Regions from separate parts of the Brachybacterium sp. ACRRE genome, predicted to be linked through region 2. Evidence: predicted binding sites of a transcription regulator. Region 2 holds the regulator's gene; the other holds the start of a gene.
The links. Region 2 encodes LexA, which represses DNA repair genes until DNA is damaged. Its sites were predicted from a motif close to TCGAACANNTGTTCGA; they were not measured.

Region 1 (8,976 bases), on a different contig from region 2:
CGCCATCGTCGCGCACGCCGGGGTGTAGCTCTCGATGTCGCCCGTGACCCAGCCGCCGCCGTGGAAGAACAGCAGCACGTCCTCGCGCCGACGCTCCTTGGGCGAGAACACGCGCACGGGGATCTGGTGCTCTCCGTCGGCGGACATGATCTGCCGATCCAGCGACCGGAACCGGGGGATCGGCCGCGCGGCCAGCTGTCGCTGCAGCCGGCGCACCTTCGCATAGTCCTGGCGCATGTCGATGCGCGGCGCGGCGAACAGACGCAGCACCGCCCGCAGCAGCGGGTTCACGGGCGCGTGCCCTCGCGGCGAGTCGGATCCTCCATGGAGTCAGGGTATGCGGGATGGCTGGGCGGGATCGCCAAGCAGGACGACCGAGCGGGAGGGCCGGACCGTCCGGGGCAGGCGGATCAGGCGGCCAGGAGCGCCCCGCCGAGGCCGACGGCCGCGACCACGAGCGTGACCAGCGCGGCCTGCACCACGGGTCGTCCCCCGACCTGCTTGAGCAGCCGCACACGCACCCCGGTGCCGAGCGCGAACATCGCCGCTGCCAGGCACAGCGCCTGCACGGGCTTCGAGATGTCGACAACCGCCTCGGGCAGCAGACCGGTCGAACGGATGCACACCGCGACGATGAAGGCGAGCACGAAGAAGGGGACCAGAGGCGGGCGCTTGGCGGCGGGCGAAGAGGCGCCGGCGGGGGAGTCGGCAGACGTCCGGTCGGTCTCCGCCTGTCGACGCTCCACGGCGGTGAGGATCGCGATCACCGGAGCGAGCATCAGCACCCGGCCCAGCTTCACCAGCACGGCGATGCCGAGCGCCCCGCCGCCCAGGATGCTGCCGGCGGCGACGACCTGCGCGACCTCGTGGATCGACGCCCCGGCCCAGGTCCCGGATGCGTCCGTGCCCAGGCCCAGGGCGCGGGCCGCGAGCGGCAGCAGCGGGATCATCAGCGTCCCGAACACGACGACGAGTGCGACGGCCGTGGCGATCTGCGTCTCCAGGCGCTCGGTCGCCTCCTCGGCGTTCTCGCCCTCGCGACGCCGCGGCGTGATCGCCCCGCCGGCCGCCGCCACGGCGGCGGCGCCGCAGATCGAGAACCCGCAGGCGATGAGCAGCGCCTGCGTGGGCGGGAGGTGCAGAGCCCGGCCGATGAGCAGGCCGCTCGCCATCCCGATGCCGACGATCGCCACGATCACCACGATGGTCAGCGGTCCGAGGGCGATCACGTCGCCGATCGCGAGCTGCAGGCCGAGCAGTACGATCCCGATCCTCAGCACGGGCTTCGCGGCCAGGTCCAGTCCTGGCTTCAGCGCCGGCGGCAGCAGTCCCAGGTTCGCCGCGAGCGCGCCGACGAGGATCGCCGCGAGCGCCGGGGACGCCACGGGGACGAGCATGCCCAGGCCGTAGGCGAGACCGGCGACGGCGAACGACAGCAGCAGCCCGGGCAGGATGCGGAGGAGCGGGGAACCCGGGGTGGGGTCGGACGGTGTCGTCGGGCCGGTCGACGGCGCGGGCGTCGTCGCCGTCGCGGTCGAGGTGCGCGGGGAAACATCTGGGCGGGGTTCGGGCATGGGATCCAGCCTCACGGCTGAGGGCGATCCCCGGTAGTGGCCGATCTGATCGGGCGCATATCATCGGGGATATGCCGTTGCATGATGCGTCGAGGCCCGACCTGGCCTCCCTCGAACTGCTGGTCGCCGTGGTCGACCTGGGCAGCGTCTCCGCCGCGGCCTCGGCCCTGGGCCTCGCCCAGCCCAACGCCTCGCGACAGCTCTCCCGTCTCGAGCGACGCCTGGGCGCTCGCCTCGTGGATCGGGGCGCGCGGGGCTCCGAGCCGACGGCCGCAGGCCGGGTCGCGGTGGAGCACGCCCGCCGCGTGCTCGACGCGGCCGACGGGATGGTCGAGCAGGTGCGCTCGGCCGCGGGCGCCGGACGGATCCGCATCCTCGCCTCGCAGACGATCGCCGAGCACCTGATGCCCACGTTCCTCGCCGCCCTCGCCGCGGACCAGCCGGGTGTGCCGGTCTCCTTCGAGGTCGAGAACACGGCCGGGGTGATCGCCGCGCTCCGGCGCGGCCGCGGGGATCTCGGGTTCGTGGAGGGCCTCGAGGTGCCGCACGAGCTCACCACGCTCGAGGTCGCGCGGGACCGGCTGGTCGCCGTGGTCGCTCCGAGGCATCCGTGGGCGCTGGATCGGGACGTGCTCGAGCACGGGATCGACGCGGACCTGCTCGCGCGCACACCGCTGGTGGTGCGCGAGGAGGGTTCGGGGACGCGAGACGTGCTCACCCGGGCGCTCGCGCCGCGAGAGGTCGCGGCGCCCGCGCTCGAGCTGCACTCGAACGCCGCGGTGCGCACCGCCGTGGCGGGCGGCGCGGGCTGCGCCCTGCTGAGCCGGCTGGTGGTCGCGGGGGATCTGCGCGAGGGGCGTCTCGTAGAGGTGCCGGTGCGGGGCGTCGCGTTGGAGCGCTCGCTGCGAGCCGTGTGGTCGGGCGTGAGGCCGGGGCGGCTCGAGGGCGCGCTCCAGGCACTGATCGCCGACGGGGCTGAGCGCGAGTGACGCGCGTCGAGCGTGGACGGCATAAGACGTGCGTGCGATTCGTGCACCGAGCGTGTGAGGTGCAGGCCGAGGACACACGTGCCTCGGGCACGACTCGTACCCGGCGCGCATGCCTTCGCCGACGAATCAGCGGGTGCAGCGCGACCGGGTGCGGTCGGTGAGATGCCGGTGGTGCGGTGACCGGGTGATGGGGCGCAGCCGGTCGGATGAGGGGCTGTGCCTCGGGTGCCGTCGGATCAGAACGGTGGAGGCGGCGAGGGGGCCCGTGGTTCCGCGGGCGGTGGGTCCGCCGGCGGCAGAGAGCCGAACCCGGTGGGCGGGTCAGCACCTGGCGGGTGATCGGTGAGCGACGGGAGCCCGTCACGCGCCCGCCGATGCTTGGCGCGGGCGTCGCACAGCTGATCCCAGGCCTCTTCGAGATCGGCGACGGTCTCGGCCGTGGCCATGTCCGCGTTGTCCTCGAGGAAGACGCGGAACCTGTCCGCCACGTCCCAGAGCGTGCCTCGTCGGCCGCTGGGGGAGTCCTCGGGCCCGATGCGCACGGGGTCGATGAGTCCCTCGGTCTTCATCGCGTGGTGCTGCCAGCACAGCATGTGCAGGTTGTCGACCGAGGTCGCGCCGCCGCTCGCGGGGTCCTCGTGGTCGTACTCGACGATGTGGTCGGCCTCGGTGGCCGTGGTCGCCGGGCGCGTGCATCCGGGCAGGCCGCACGTGGTCATGCGATCGCACAGGTGCTCGAGCATGGCCTGCGTGGGGCGGTAGCGGTCTGCGGGCAGCGGAAGGAACTCGCCGCTGCTGGGATCGGTGAGGATCCGCACCCAGTCCTCCTGGGCGGCGGCGATGTCACGGGCCATGTCCGCCGGGATGGGGATGCGCCCGTCGAGGATGCCGGGGGCGTTGTCCTGGCCGAGCATCGTCATCATCGGCACCAGCACGCCGAGCCGGAAGCGCTCCGCAGGCACGTGCACACCTTGGGTGTCGGGTGTGGTGAGGGTGGTGAGGAGATAGCGGATGTGACCGAGGGAGAGGGGCATGCCGGTGGAGAGGACCTCGCCCTCGGGATCCCATGGGATCGGAGAACCGTCCTCGAGGGCGTGGCGCTGTGCCTGCTGGACCGCGCGGGCGCTCGCGTCCAGGCGGCGAGCGAAGGAGACGACTTCGTGCGCCGGTCCCTGGACTTCGATGCGGGCGATCCCCGGGGTGTCGTCCGGGAGGAGTTCGACGCGCCGTCGGTTCTCGGGCGCGAGATGCGGTGGCAGCTCGCGCCGGGAGAGCAGCCGGGCGATCACCGAGCTCAGGCTGCGCGTGAACTGCTCGGGCGCGATGCCGGCGTCCCAGAAGCGCACGGTGAGGTCGACGACCGCCATCTCGTCGTCCGTGAGGCCGCTGGTGCGGGAGAGGAGTTCGCTGAACCAGGACGCCGGGAAGGCGCCCGTCTCGAGGAGGGCAAGCACGTGGGGGAGGAGATCGACGGCGCGGTGGGCATCGCGGATGCGGCGCTGCGCCGCATCGATGGTGCAGCGCAGAGCGGTCGCGACCGCGAGGTCGGCGACGCGGACCCTGTCGCGATCCGCATCCGGGAGATGGCGGCCCTCCCATGCCGGTGCGAGGAGGAGCAGGGAGCGCGCCAGCTCGCGAGCTTCGTGGACGCCCTGGTCCCACGTCGTGTGCACCAGTTCGTCGACCTCGAGGGTGGGGCTGACCTGGACGTGGCGGGAGGCGTTCTCCCGGTTCACCGGGGTCCTGGTCCGTGCCGAGAGGAGCGGCTCGAGCACGACGGCGTCGCCCCGGGACTCGGACCCGAAGAAATCGGCGCCGCCTAGAATCCCCTGGTGAGTGCCAGGGTGTGTCATGGTCATCATGCTCACCCCCTCGTGGTCATGAGTGCTGTGGCCACCCTCTCTCGGGACCCACGATCGAACGGTCGTTCGATGGCTCGAGTCTAGTCGGACATCGCATCGAAAACCAGTACGAATCAGACACTGTGGAGAACTCTGCGGCGACGGGGTGGTGGGGGCGCGGGAATGTCGGGCCGCGGTGATGCAGATGGACGAGGCCCTCGGGCGGTGTCCGGTTACGCTTCGGAACCGTGCGCACCGCTCTCCTCGCCGTCCTCTTCGCAGTCGCCGCTCTGGCGTTCGGGATGGGAGCCATCGTGGCGTTCACGACGAACGATGAGAACGGCAGGGCCGATCCCGTCGAGGTCCATGCCACGGTGACGGCGTCGAGCCGCGGCGGCAGGGGGAGTGCCGCGTCCGCACAGTTCCGAACGGATGAGGGCGTCGAGGGCACCATCAGCGGTTCAGCCGATGTCGGCGAGCACATCACCGTCTATCGGTACGGGTCCGGGGAGTACGGATGGAAGGCCCGCCCCGGCGCGGAGCCCCTGTGGTTCGCGGTCGGTGCGGGCGTGCTGTCGCTGTCCATGGTCGTCATCGGTGCCGATCAGGTCCGCAGGAGCATGCGGAGGTCGAGGCGGCACCGGAGTCGCTGACGTCGTCGGTCCCGCCGCCGAGCGGGCCATGTGCGCCGGCGCCGCATCCGCTACGCTCCGATCCGTGCGCACCGCCTTCCTCATCGTCACCTTCACGGTGTGCGTGGCGATGTTCGGCCTGATCGGCCTCATGGCCCTGTCCGAACAGGCCGAGGACGATGCCGTCCCCGTCGTCGAGGTCCATGGAACCGTCACGGGCACGACCTCGCGTCCTGCCCCCGGCCGCGGGGGCGGATCGATCCCCATCGCGCGCTTCCGCACGGATGACGGCGAGAGCGGCGCCGTCGAGGGGAGGACGTCGACCGTCGGGGAGCGGATCACCGTCTACCGCTACGGCTCCGGCGACTACGAGTGGAAGTCGACGCAGTCGTGGTTCATCCGCTGGATCTCCGTGCCGATGTTCGCGTTGGCAGCGGTGGTGGCGGTGGCGGGCGCGACCCAGGTGCGCGGGAGCATCGGAGCGTCCCGCGCGCGCCGGCGGCGCCGCAGCGCGCCGCATCTCAGGGCCGCAGCCGCCGAGGAGGAGAGCTCGAGCCCCCGGCGGCGGGATTCTCGGCGCGGCCGGCACCGAGCGGCCCGCTAGGCTTCGAGCTCGTGCGCACCGCCCTCTCGATCCTCACCCTGTGCGTCGCCGGGGGATTCCTCGTGCTTGTCGCCGTGCTCGCGATGCAGCAGCAGTCGACCGATCGCGCGACGCCGACGGCCACGTTGCACGTGGAGGTCACCGCGGTCCATCCCGGGAACGGAGGACGGTTCGGACACGACCCGCAGGTCTCGTTCCTCGATCCGGACGGCCGGGAGCAGACCATCCCGGCGAAGGGGCCGGCGAAGAAGGCCCAGGTCGGCGAGGAGATCACCGTCTACCGCTCCGGCTCGGGCTTCTACCGGAGCACCGAGAAGGATTCGGCCTCGGGTCGCTGGCTGCCCTGGAGCGTGCTGGCGCTGACCGCGGGCGTCATCGGCGTCGGCGGGTACGGGATCAGGAAGAAGGCGAGGGCGGATCGCGCCGCACGGCGCGCAGATCCCGGAGCATGAGCACTCGTCGGCCGAGCCGCACGAGCCCCGCCTCGCGCTCGGCCGCGACGAGACCCCTCTGCAACGCGGTGTCGAGCGCACCGCCTGGCGCGTCGTCCTCGCTCACTCTGAACCCGCAGCGCACATAGAAGGGTGCGTTCCAGGGCACCTCGGCATACGTGCGCAGCGAGATGCGAGCATGCCCGCGCGCAGCGGCCCACGCGCACGCGGCCTCGACGAGGGAGCGGCCTATGCCTCGCCGTCCATGAGCGGGGAGCACGGCCAGCTGCTCGAGATGCGCCTCCGGCGGGTCCTCGTCCGAAGGGCGCTTCTCGACTTCGCGCACGTGCGCGAAGCCGACAACACTCTCGGTCGACGCCTCGCCGTGTCGCGTTCCGTCGGCCCGTGCCGTACCGTCGTCGACCACCGCGACCAGCACGATCCCCGGCTCCGCCGCCCGTGACGCGCCGCTCTGCGTGGAGTCCGGCCCGAAGGGCGCGGGCCCGAAGACGTCGGCGAAGAGCGCATCGCCCTCCGCCTCGATCGCCTCGAGCGAGTCGAGATCCTCGGCCGTGGCTTCGCGGAGCCTCACCAGGTCGTCCATGGCCGCACCATAGGAGCCCGTGCCCCGACGCGCCACGCCCTTTCCCGAGATGTCGATGAGTCGGCTCCGGACTTCGGACCGTCGGACCCATGGGGGAGAATGGACGGGTGAGTGGACACGACACCCCCGCAGATCCGACCTCGACCCCGGAGGACTCGACCGAGCGCGTCGAGGATCCCCGCGCCGCGCAGGAGCGCATCGCGGAGCTGACAGCGCAGATCGAGCAGGCGATCGAGGACTACTACGTCCACGACGCGCCCACGATGGCCGATGCGCAGTACGACGAGCTCGAGCGGGAGCTCAAGGAGCTCGAGGCGAAGAACCCGCAGCTCGCGAAGGCGGACTCGCCCACGCAGACCGTGCACGGCGACGTCGCGGCGGGCTTCGCGCCCGTCGAGCACCTCGAGCGGATGCTGAGCCTGGACAACGCGTTCAGCCTCGAGGAGGTCGACGCCTGGGCGGTCCGCGCCGGCGAGGGTCTGGGATCGGGCGCCGACGTCCAGTACCTGAGCGAGCTGAAGATCGACGGGCTCGCGATCGACCTGATCTACGAGGACGGTGTGCTGACCCGCGGCGTCACCCGCGGCGACGGCCGCGTCGGGGAGGACGTCACGGCGAACGTCCGCACGATCGACAACGTGCCCGATCGTCTGGACACCGACGATCCGCCCGCGGTGCTCGAGGTCAGGGGAGAGGTCTTCTACCCGACGGCCGCGTTCGAGGAGCTCAACGAGCAGCGGCGCGAGGCGGGGCTGCCGGAGTTCGCGAACCCGAGGAACACGGCGGCGGGCTCGCTGCGCCAGAAGGACCCGAGCGTGACGGCCTCGCGCGATCTCGCCGTCTACGTGCACGGGATCGGCGTGCACGAGGGCGTCACCCTCGCCTCGCAGTCCGAGGTGTACGAGCAGCTGAAGGCGTGGGGCCTGCCGACCTCCCCGCACTGGCGGGTGCTGGACGCGCTCGCCGACGTCCACGAGTTCATCGAGCACCACGGCGAGCACCGCCACGACGTCGAGCATGAGATCGACGGGATCGTGCTGAAGATCGACTCCTTCGCGCAGCAGCGCAGGCTGGGGTCGACCTCGCGCGCGCCGCGATGGGCCATCGCCTTCAAGTACCCGCCGGAGGAGGTCACCACGAAGCTCCTGGACATCCAGGTCAACGTGGGGCGGACCGGGCGCGTGACGCCCTTCGGCGTCATGGAGCCGGTGAAGGTCGCCGGGTCGACCGTGCAGATGGCGACGCTGCACAACCAGTTCGAGGTCGAGCGCAAGGGCGTGCTCATCGGCGACACCGTGGTGCTGCGCAAGGCCGGAGACGTGATCCCCGAGATCCTGGGGCCGGTCGAGGCGCTGCGCGACGGCAGCGAGCGCGCATTCGAGATGCCGAAGGAGTGTCCCGCCTGCGGCACGCCCATCGGCCCGATGAAGGAGGGCGACAAGGACTGGCGCTGCCCGAACACGAAGTCGTGCCCCAGCCAGGTCACGGGCCGCATCGAGCACGCCGCGTCGCGCGGCGCCTTCGACATCGAGTCCCTCGGGGAGGAGAGCGCGATCGCGCTCACGGACCCGGACAAGCGGCGGGCCGAGGCGCTCGCCGCCCTGCGCGGCGGCCACGTGGTCTACCTGCCGATCCGCTCGGCCGAGGACGCCGAGCTCGAGAACTTCGTCGTGCTCAAGAACGGGCAGGAGGTGCAGGGGGCCGACGGCGTGCCGCTGCTGCGGATCACACGCGAGGACGACCCTCTGCTGCCGGCGCTGCAGACGCCCGTGGTGACGACGGGGACGAACCTCTTCGACCTCACCGCCGAGGACCTGCGCGAGGTGTTCGTGTGGCAGCCCGAGCGGCGCGACGGGGAGGTGACGGGGGACTGGCGCGTGCAGCCGACGTTCTGGTCGCGGCCCACGTTCCGCCACTACAAGCGCGAGAACGCGTGGAAGCAGCAGAAGCCCTCGACCGTCCTGAAGAACACGGAGCTGCTGGCCGACGAGCTCGAGAAGGCCAGGTCCCAGCCGCTGTGGCGGGTGCTCGTCGCCCTCTCCGTCCGACACGTGGGGCCGACGGCCGCGCGCTCCCTGGCGACCGCCTACGGGTCCATGGACGCGATCCGCGAGGCCGACCTGGCGCAGCTCACCGAGACCGACGGCGTGGGCGGCATCATCGCCGAGAGCGTCCACGAGTGGTTCGACGTGGACTGGCACCGCGAGCTCGTCGAGGCGTGGGCGGCCTCCGGTGTGCGCATGGCCGACGACGTCGAGGAGGGCTTCGTGAAGACCCTCGAGGGGCTCACGGTCGTGGTCA
Region 2 (8,976 bases):
AGGGGACGCGCCGCGAGGGCCAGACCCGGATGGCGAATGCGGTCGACACGGCCCTCGAGGGGCAGCGTCACCTGCTGGTCCAGGCCGGCACCGGCACGGGCAAATCGCTCGCGTACCTCGTGCCCGCACTGCGCCACGCGGTCGTGACGGGACGGCCCGTCGTGATCTCCACGGCGACCATCGCCCTGCAGTCGCAGATCGTGCGCAAGGACCTCCCGCGCATCGTCGAGGCGCTCGCCCCGCACCTCCCGCGCACCCCCACCTTCTCCCTGCTCAAGGGGCGCGGGAACTACCTGTGCCTGCACAAGATCGACGGCGGCTACCCGAGCGACATCGACCCCGGGGCGCTCTTCTCCCAGACCGCCGCCGATCCCGCGAGCGGCTCCTCCGAACGCCTCGGGGATCAGGTGAAGCGGCTGCGCGAGTGGTCTGCGCTCACCGACACCGGCGACCGCGACGATCTGGACATGCCCGTCTCCGACCGCGCCTGGCACCAGGTCTCGGTGACCGGTTCGCAGTGCCTGGGAGGGCACTGCCCGCTCGTGGACCAGTGCTTCGCCGAGCGCAACCGCGCCGTCGCCCGCGAGGTCGACCTCGTGGTCACCAATCACGCGCTGCTCGCGATCGACTCCTTCGACAACCACGGCATCATCCCCGACCACGACGCCGTGGTCTTCGACGAGGCGCACGAGCTCACCGCTCGCGTGACGAGCGCCGTCACCGACCAGCTGACCGTGGGCATGGTGCGCGGAGCCGTGCGCGAGCTGCGCGGTCTCGGCGTCGCCGCGACCGCGCTCGACGACGCCGGCGAGGAGCTGAACACGGTCCTGCCCGAGCTGCCCGACGGACGCGTCATGGGCGCCCTGCCCACAGCCGCCGCCGACGCCCTCACGCACCTGCGCACGGAGGCGCGCGGCGCGCACGCCGACGCCAAGGACGCGGGCGGCGACGCACCGACCGCGGCCGGCGCCCGCAAGGCGGTGCGCGCGAACCTGCAGGAGATCGTCGATGTCTGCGAGCGCCTCACCGCGCCCGACGAGGACGACGTCGTCTCGGTCTCCCACTCCGAGCGCACCGGCCGCTCGAGCCTCCAGGTCGCCCCGCTCGACGTCGCGGGCGCCATGCGCGGACGCATCCTCGAGGACACCACCGCCGTGCTCACCTCCGCGACGCTCGCCCTGGGCGGACGCTTCGAGCCGCCCGCCCGCGCCATCGGACTGGGCTCGCGCCGACGCATGGACGCCGAGGACGTCCCCCCGCTCGAGGACCGCAGCGCGTGGGCGGGGATCGACGTGGGCAGCCCCTTCGACTATCGCCGCCAGGGGATCCTCTACGTCGCCTCCCACCTGCCCGCGCCCGGCCGAGAGGGCCCGTCGCTCGCGATGCTCGACCACCTCACCGAGCTCGTCGAGGCCTCGCACGGCGGGGCGCTCTGCCTGTTCTCCTCGCGGCGAGGAGCGGAGGCCGCCGCCGAGCATGTGCGCGCGCGGCTCGACCTGCCGATCGGCCTGCAGGGGGAGGACTCCCTGCCCCGGCTCGTCGAGCAGTTCCGCGGCGACGACACCGCGAGCCTGTTCGGGACCATCGGGCTGTGGCAGGGCGTGGACGTCCAGGGACGCACCTGCCGCCTGGTGACCATCGACCGCCTGCCGTTCCCGCGTCCCGACGATCCGCTGACCTCCGCGCGCTCCGAGCGGGCGGACGCGGAGGGCGGCAGCGGGTTCATGCAGGTCTCGGTGCGCCACGCCTCGCTGCTGCTCGCGCAGGGGGCCGGGCGACTGATCCGCTCGCACGAGGACCGCGGCATGGTCGCGGTCCTCGACCCGCGCCTGCGCACCAAGCGCTACGGAGCCGTGCTGCGCGAGGCGATGCCGCCGCTGTGGCCCACGCAGGATCCCGAGGTCGCCCTCGCCGCCCTCGGACGACTGGCCCGCGCGGGGGAGTGAGCGCGGCGCGCTGAGCCCACGTCAGACGGCGCGCAGCACCGCCACGACCTTGCCGAGGATCTCGGCGTGGTCGCCCAGGATCGGGGCGAACGCGGGGTTGTGCGGCATCAGCCAGACGTGGCCGTCGCTCTGGGCGAAGGTCTTGACCGTCGCCTCCCCGTCGATCATCGCCGCCACGATCTCGCCCTTCTGCGCGACCGGCTGCGAGCGCACGACGACCCAGTCGCCGTCGCAGATCGCGGCGTCGACCATCGAGTCCCCGACGACCTGCAGCAGGAACAGCTCCCCGTCGCCCACGAGCTGCTGGGGGAGGGTGAAGACGTCCTCCACCTGCTCCTCGGCGGTGATCGGGATGCCGGCGGCGATCCGGCCGACGAGCGGCACGCTCACCGATGCGGAGGCCGCGGCGGCGCCGATCGCCTCGACGGGCGCGAGGGTCGGCTCGTCGGCGTCATCGGGCAGCACCACCTCGAGCGCGCGCGGGCGCTTCGGATCGCGGCGCAGGAAGCCCTTGCGCTCGAGCGCCTGGAGCTGATGGGAGACGGAGGAGGGGGAGGTGAGGCCGACGGCATCACCGATCTCGCGCATGGTCGGCGGGTAGCCGTGACGCTCGATGGCGGCGGTGATCGTCTCGAGGATCCGTCGCTGGCGCGCGGTGAGGCCGTCGTCGGTCAGGTCGGGACCAGAGGTCGTCGGGGTCATCTGCGCGGCTCCTCGCTTCGTCTGTCCCACCCCTGCGATTCAGTGGGACTCGTCGCTCAGCCTAGGCGTCGGGCGGCTTGATTCCAAACATGTGTTCGAGGAAGGTCTTGCGTGTCGCGCACGACGGGCCTACAGTCGTACACGTATTCGATCGAACAGGAGTTCGGACAATGGCCACCATGCTTCCCCTCCCCACCTCTTCGGCCCACGCCGAGCAGGCCTCTGCTCGCAAGGGTGTTCGACTGCAGCTCACCCGTCGCGGTCGCGTCCTGCTGGCCGCCATCGCGTTCCTCGCGGGGATCCTCGTCGCCCTGCTGGGCGTCCTCGTCCTCGGCGTCCCCTCCGCCTTCGCGGGCGATCCGCAGGAGCCGGTCACCGTGACCGTGCAGGCGGGGGACACTCTCAGCGACTACGCCGAGCAGTACGCGCCCGCCGGGGAGGACCCGCAGGACTTCGTGCGCGAGATGCGTTCGCTCAACGGCCTCTCGAGCCCCCGCATCACCGAGGGGCAGTCGCTCGAGCTCCCCGAGGGCAGCGTCGACGCCGCCTGAGTCGGCGCCCCCTGATCCGTCCGGGGCAGTGCGACGGGAGCCTCATGGGTCCGCTCTCCGCCCCGCGGTGCGCCCGGTAGGCTGGAGGACGTGCACTGCCCGTTCTGTCGCCACCCCGATTCGCGCGTCGTCGACTCGCGCACTGCCGACGACGGCGCCTCGATCCGGCGTCGCCGCCAGTGCCCGAACTGCTCGCGGCGCTTCTCCACGATCGAGACGGCATCCCTCTCGGTCGTCAAGCGCTCGGGAGTGAGCGAGGCGTTCAGCCGCTCCAAGGTGATCTCCGGAGTGCGCAAGGCCTGCCAGGGTCGTCCGGTCAGCGACGATCAGCTGGCCGTCCTCGCCCAGCGCGTCGAGGAGACCATCCGCCAGAGCGGCCAGGCCGAAGTCGACGCCCACGCCGTGGGCCTCGCGATCCTCCAGCCCCTGCGCGAGCTCGACGTCGTCGCGTACCTCCGGTTCGCGAGCGTCTACCAGGACTTCGATTCCCTCGACGACTTCGAGTCCGCGATCTCGGAGCTGCGTCAGGACGCGTCCGCCGGCAGCGGAGGCGCGGCGTCCTGAGTCGCGGAGCGGCCCGTCGGCCCTCGATACGAGGCCTTCGAGCCGCGGGAATCGTGGGGGATCCGTGTCGATCGGTGGAAAACGGTCCGAAGCACGGCCGTCATGCCCTTAAGATGTTCAGGGTGCGCCCAGCGGGCGCGCCGCCGACCGGCGGTCGTGGAGGGGAAGCCACGGCCGCCGGTCTTCTCATGTCCGGGGTGAGGAATCGACCGCGGCGCCGGTGAGACCCGCCGGGAGCTCCCGAGCGTGCACCACGTCCAGGCGCTGGGTCGCACGGGTCATCGCGACATAGAGGTCGCCGGCGCCGCCCTCGGAATCGGCGAGGATCTCCGAGGGCTCCACGAGGACCACCCCGTCGAACTCGAGACCCTTGGCGTCCTGCGGGGTCATCACGGCGATCGGGTCGTCGATGCCGCGGCTCCCGGTGCCGATGCGGCCCAGTCCGTCCCGTGCCCTCAGCGCGCGCACCACGCCATCGAGCAGCCGTCCCGGAGTGAGGACGACGAGGCGCCCGATCGCCTCGGCCTGCTGCGCGGCGACGGCGTCGGCCACGGCGTCCGGCAGTCCCGCTTCGTCGGCCGAGTGCAGCAGCACCGGCCAGTCGCCCTCGCGCACCGAGGTGACCTCGGTGATCGGGAGGTCGCGGGACTCGGCCACGGCCTGCGCCACGTCCATGATGCGACGCGGCGTGCGGTAGTTGACGCTCAGCGGCTCGACCTCGAGACGATCCTCGACGTAGGGGGCGAGCGCGCGCTCCCACGAGGAGGTCCCCGCCGACGACGAGGTCTGCGCGACGTCGCCGACGATCGTGAACGACTTCGAGGGGCAGCGGCGCATGAGCGTGCGCCACATCATCGCCGAGAGCTCCTGCGCCTCGTCCACGACCACGTGCCCGTAGGTCCAGCTGCGGTCCTCCGCGGCCCGCTCGGCGAGCGTGCGGCCGTCGGACGCCCGGTCCATGCGGTCCGCGAGGTCCTCGTCGCGCACGATCCCCGAGGTGTCGATGTTCTCGATGACCTCGCGCGCATAATCGAGATCGGCCTCGCGGCGTCGGCGGGAGCGCTCGGCGTCCGCCTGCTGGACCTGGTCGTCCTCGCCCAGCAGCTCCGCGACCTCGTCGAGCAGGGGCACGTCCTCGATCGTCCACGGGGCGTCCTTCGGGCGCACGAGGAGGTCGAGATCCGCGCCGGCGATGGAGCGCGGCGCGGCCGCGCGCAGCCGCTCGGGATGCGCGAACAGGACCCTCAGGAACGACTCCGGGGTGTACGGCAGCCACGCCAGGTTCAGCGCGCGGCGCACCTCCGGGTCACGACGCAGGTCGTCGAGGTATCCCGGTCTGTCCTCCGGGATCACCGTGGTCCCGCGGCGGGAGAGCTCCGCCTCGTACTGCTGGACCAGTCGGTCCAACGCCGCGCGCACGAACACGGCGCGCGCGGCGTTGTGCGGCTTGTGCGTCGAGCGGGCCTCGCGGCGGGCTTCGGCCAGGATCTTCCGGGTGATCCTGAGGGGCGTGCCGTCGATCGACAGCTCGAGATCCCGCTCCGGCACCAGCTGACGCTGCTTCACCGCGCGCGAGAGCAGCTCGGCCATCGCGCCCGCGCCCTTGAGGCGCGCGATCTCGGGCGCATCGTGCGTCGTGGTCTCCACGCCGGGGAAGAGCCCGCCCGGGGTCGACATCACCACGCCGGACTCGCCGAGGCTCGGCAGCACGCGCTCGATGTAGCGCAGGAAGCCGCGCGTGGGGGCGACGATCAGCACGCCCGAGTGCTCGAGGCGGCGGCGATGGGTGTAGAGCAGGTAGGCGGCGCGGTGCAGGGCGACGGCGGTCTTGCCGGTTCCCGGGCCGCCCTGGACGACCATCACCCCGCGGTTCGCGGAGCGGATGATGCGGTCCTGCTCCGCCTGGATGGTGGCGACGATGTCGCCCATGCGCCCGGTGCGCTGCGAGGACACGGCGGCCAGGAGCGCGCCCTCGCCCTGCAGCACGACCTCCTCGCCTCCCGCGCCCTGCGCGAGCATGGACTGGTCGAGCACGTCGTCCTCGAGTCCGACGACGGCGCGCCCCTGGGAGATGAGGTGGCGGCGCAGACGCACGCCCAGCCGCTCGAGGCTGGTCGCCTGGTAGTAGGCGGCTGCGGCCGGGGCGCGCCAGTCCACGAGGAGCTGCTCGCGCTCGGGGGTGAACAGGCCGATGCGGCCGATGTAGTGGCGCTCGCCCTCGTCCGTGTCGAGCCGGCCGAACACGACGCTCGAGCTCACCGTGCGCAGCAGCGCGAGCCGGTCCTCGTACAGCGCCATGAACGCGTCCCGCTCGGAGCGGTTCTGATGCGTCGCCGCGTCCTGCGATCCCTGGACCTCGTCCAGGCTGGTCTGGATCTGCGCCATCAGCTCGTCCACGCGCGCGTACAGGCGGTCCGCGTAGTCCTGCTCGAGGGCGATCTCACGGGCGACGTGCGCCTCCTCGCTCGCTGGCGCATCTGGCCGGGGTTCTGCTGGCTCCACGGGGCGTCCTTCCGTTGGCCGCGCGCACGAGGGGGTGCCGCCCTGATCCTGTGCGCGCGATGACATGGCGATCCATTATGGTGGAACGCGTCGAACGCGGGGAAAAGCCCTGCTCGACGGCGACTGCGAGGAGCGAGGTGCATCGATGCGTGACCCCCGTGACCTCTACGCCTACGAGTCCGCGGATGTGATCGCCGCGGTTCCCCGCGGCCGCCTGACGCTCGTGCACGCCCTCCCGGGTCTCGTGGACGCCGGCAACTCGTGCCGGATCGCCTCGACCTACCTCAAGGACTCCCTGCGCCACGTGCGGATCGTGACCTTCGACGTCGACGAGCTCGTGGACTATCGCGGCTCCCGCCCGCAGGCGGTCTTCGACGGCGCGGTGTACACCGAGGTCACCGTCCCCGAGATGTCCCTGTACCTCATGTACGACGAGGGCGACCGGCCCTTCCTCTACCTCGACGGCCCCGAGCCGGACCTGCAGTGGCGCCGCCTCAGCCAGGCCGTGATCGACCTCATCGAGTTCTTCGACGTCGAGAAGGTCGTGGGCATGAGCGCGATCCCCATGGCCATGCCGCACACGCGGCCGATCGCCATGATCACCCACGCCAACGACCCCGACCTGATCCCTGCGCACGAGCCCGAGCAGGGCGGGGAGATCGTGGTCCCGGCCTCGTTCGGCGCGCTCCTCGAGCACGAGCTCGGCAAGGCCGGGCACCCTGCGATCGGCTACGCCGCGCAGATCCCGCACTACCTCACGCGCACCGACTTCCCGGCGGGCGCGCTTGCGCTTCTGCGCCGTGTCAGCGAGGGCGCCGGTCTGGACATCCCGCTGGTGGACCTGGGGGATCTCACCGAGGCCGCGGGCGCGGCGCTCGAGAGCACCCTCACCGACAACGAGGAGGTGCTCAGCATGGTCGCGGCCCTCGAGGAGCAGTACGATGCGCAGTCCACCGAGAGCGACGGCGTCTTCAGCACCACGATGGACCTGCCCACGGGCGAGGAGCTCGCCGACCGCTTCGAGCGCTTCCTCGCCGGCGAGGAGGACGACGGGCCCGGCGGCGGATCGGGGCGGGGGCCCGGTTCCGGCCCCGAGGTCCCCTGAGGACGGGCCCGTCGGCCGCACCGGCGACCCGTCGGCGGTACCGGCGACCCGCCGGGCGCCGGCCATCGCGCGCCCTCGGCGCACGCAGCAGAGCACCATCGCAGGACACAGGAAGTGACGCTTTCCATGGCAGAGAGCACCGTGCAGGGCACCGTGAAGTGGTTCAACGGAGAGAAGGGCTACGGCTTCATCGAGGTCGACGGGCCCGGGGCCGACGTCTTCGTGCACCACAGCCGCATCGACATGGACGGCTACCGCACCCTCGCGGAGGGCCAGAGGGTCGAGGTCGACGTGGTGCCGGGCGAGAAGGGGCCGCAGGCCGAGCAGGTCCGCCCGCTCTGAGGCCCGGCCCACCTCCCGGGAGGCAGCGGCCGCCGCGCATCAGCCCTGCGCAGTGCCCTCGAGCACCGTTCCCGGGGCGGCGATCCGCGCCGCGTCCTCCCCGGCGGCCAGTCGCACCGCCACCGGATCCGAGCGCAGCGCCCGGTCGAGCGAGGCGGGCAGCGGGGCGTCGGAGGCGAGCAGCACGCAGTTCCCGCGCCGCCTGCCCTTGAGATGCGCCGGCTCGGCGATCGCGCCGACGTGTGCGAACACGCTCGAGAGCGTGGTCAGCTCGTCGGCGAGCAGGCGCGATCCGGGGCGGGAGGCGCAGTTGGCCAGGTAGAGGCCGTCTGCGGTGAGCACCCGGCGGGCGTGGCGGGCGGCGGCGACCGAGGTGAGCGAGGACGGGGTGCGATCTCCCGCGAAGACGTCGCGGGTGAGCACGTCGAAGCGGTCCTCGCGCCAGTCCGCGAGCGCATGCGCGGCGTCGTCGACGCGGATCCTCAGCTGCGGGGAGCGGGGGAGGGAGAACCAGGTCCTGACGTGCTCGGCGAGGAGCGCGTCGAGCTCCACGACGATCTGGCGGGCGCGCGGCCAGTCATGGGCGAGCGTGCGGGGCAGCGCGCATCCGGCGCCGCCCAGGTGCGCGACGGCGAGCTCGAGCCCGCGCCGCGGCGAGCCGTCGCCGTCCTTCCCGTCCCCGGCGCGCCTCTCGGCGGCCCAGCAGCGCATCGCGGCGCGCATCCACCGCATGTACTCGAAGACGAGGTGGTCCGGATCGGGATCCAGATGCGAGGAGGGCACGCCGTTGACCAGGAGCAGCACCGATCCGTCGGACTCGACGACGAGCTCGGCGCTGCCGGTCGTGATGGGGATGGCCTCGCCGACGGGCCCGAGATCGGGGAACGGCGCCTCCGAGGAGCTGCGGCGACGGCCGCGGGGTGGTGGGGTCACCCGGACACTCTAGGGCCGGGAGGCGCGCGCACTGGTCTCTGCACGCGGGGGCGGCGCGGGCGGACCGCGCGCGGTCCATCGGTCCTCCCCAGGTGCCCTGCGTCCACAGCGCCGACGCTCGCGCGTCGGATGTCGGTGCCTCCGCCTAGCGTTCCCACCATGACCACGCACACAGCGGAGCTCGTCCACCTGGATCAGGATCTCGCCGCCCTCGAGAGGGCCGAGGCGATGCTCGCACGCGCCCAGGAGCTCGCTGGGACCGACCCGCGCGCCTCCTACGAGCTCGTGCACCGTGCGGCGCTGCGCACTGCGGGCGTCCTCGTCACGCGGG

Region 1: MHY49_RS00150 (HNH endonuclease signature motif containing protein) is a predicted target of LexA. The motif match lies at 4,480-4,495, and genes of this name have one in related genera.

The regions. Positions count from the first base shown of each region.
Region 1 covers NZ_JAKRMO010000001.1:24,367-33,342, reverse strand. Annotated here, with positions in the region: gene MHY49_RS00165 (alpha/beta hydrolase) at 1-291, opposite strand, end outside; gene MHY49_RS00160 (YeiH family protein) at 411-1,574, opposite strand; gene MHY49_RS00155 (LysR family transcriptional regulator) at 1,646-2,563, shown strand; gene MHY49_RS00150 (HNH endonuclease signature motif containing protein) at 2,800-4,416, opposite strand; gene MHY49_RS00145 (hypothetical protein) at 4,653-5,057, shown strand; gene MHY49_RS00140 (hypothetical protein) at 5,122-5,640, shown strand; gene MHY49_RS00135 (hypothetical protein) at 5,652-6,092, shown strand; gene MHY49_RS00130 (GNAT family N-acetyltransferase) at 6,037-6,675, opposite strand; gene ligA (NAD-dependent DNA ligase LigA) at 6,765-8,976, shown strand, end outside.
Region 2 covers NZ_JAKRMO010000018.1:2,242-11,217, reverse strand. Annotated here, with positions in the region: gene MHY49_RS07330 (ATP-dependent DNA helicase) at 1-1,946, shown strand, start outside; gene lexA (transcriptional repressor LexA) at 1,968-2,648, opposite strand; gene MHY49_RS07320 (LysM peptidoglycan-binding domain-containing protein) at 2,828-3,199, shown strand; gene nrdR (transcriptional regulator NrdR) at 3,290-3,763, shown strand; gene MHY49_RS07310 (AAA family ATPase) at 3,950-6,265, opposite strand; gene MHY49_RS07305 (PAC2 family protein) at 6,411-7,370, shown strand; gene MHY49_RS07300 (cold-shock protein) at 7,497-7,712, shown strand; gene MHY49_RS07295 (fused MFS/spermidine synthase) at 7,752-8,645, opposite strand; gene MHY49_RS07290 (hypothetical protein) at 8,805-8,976, shown strand, end outside.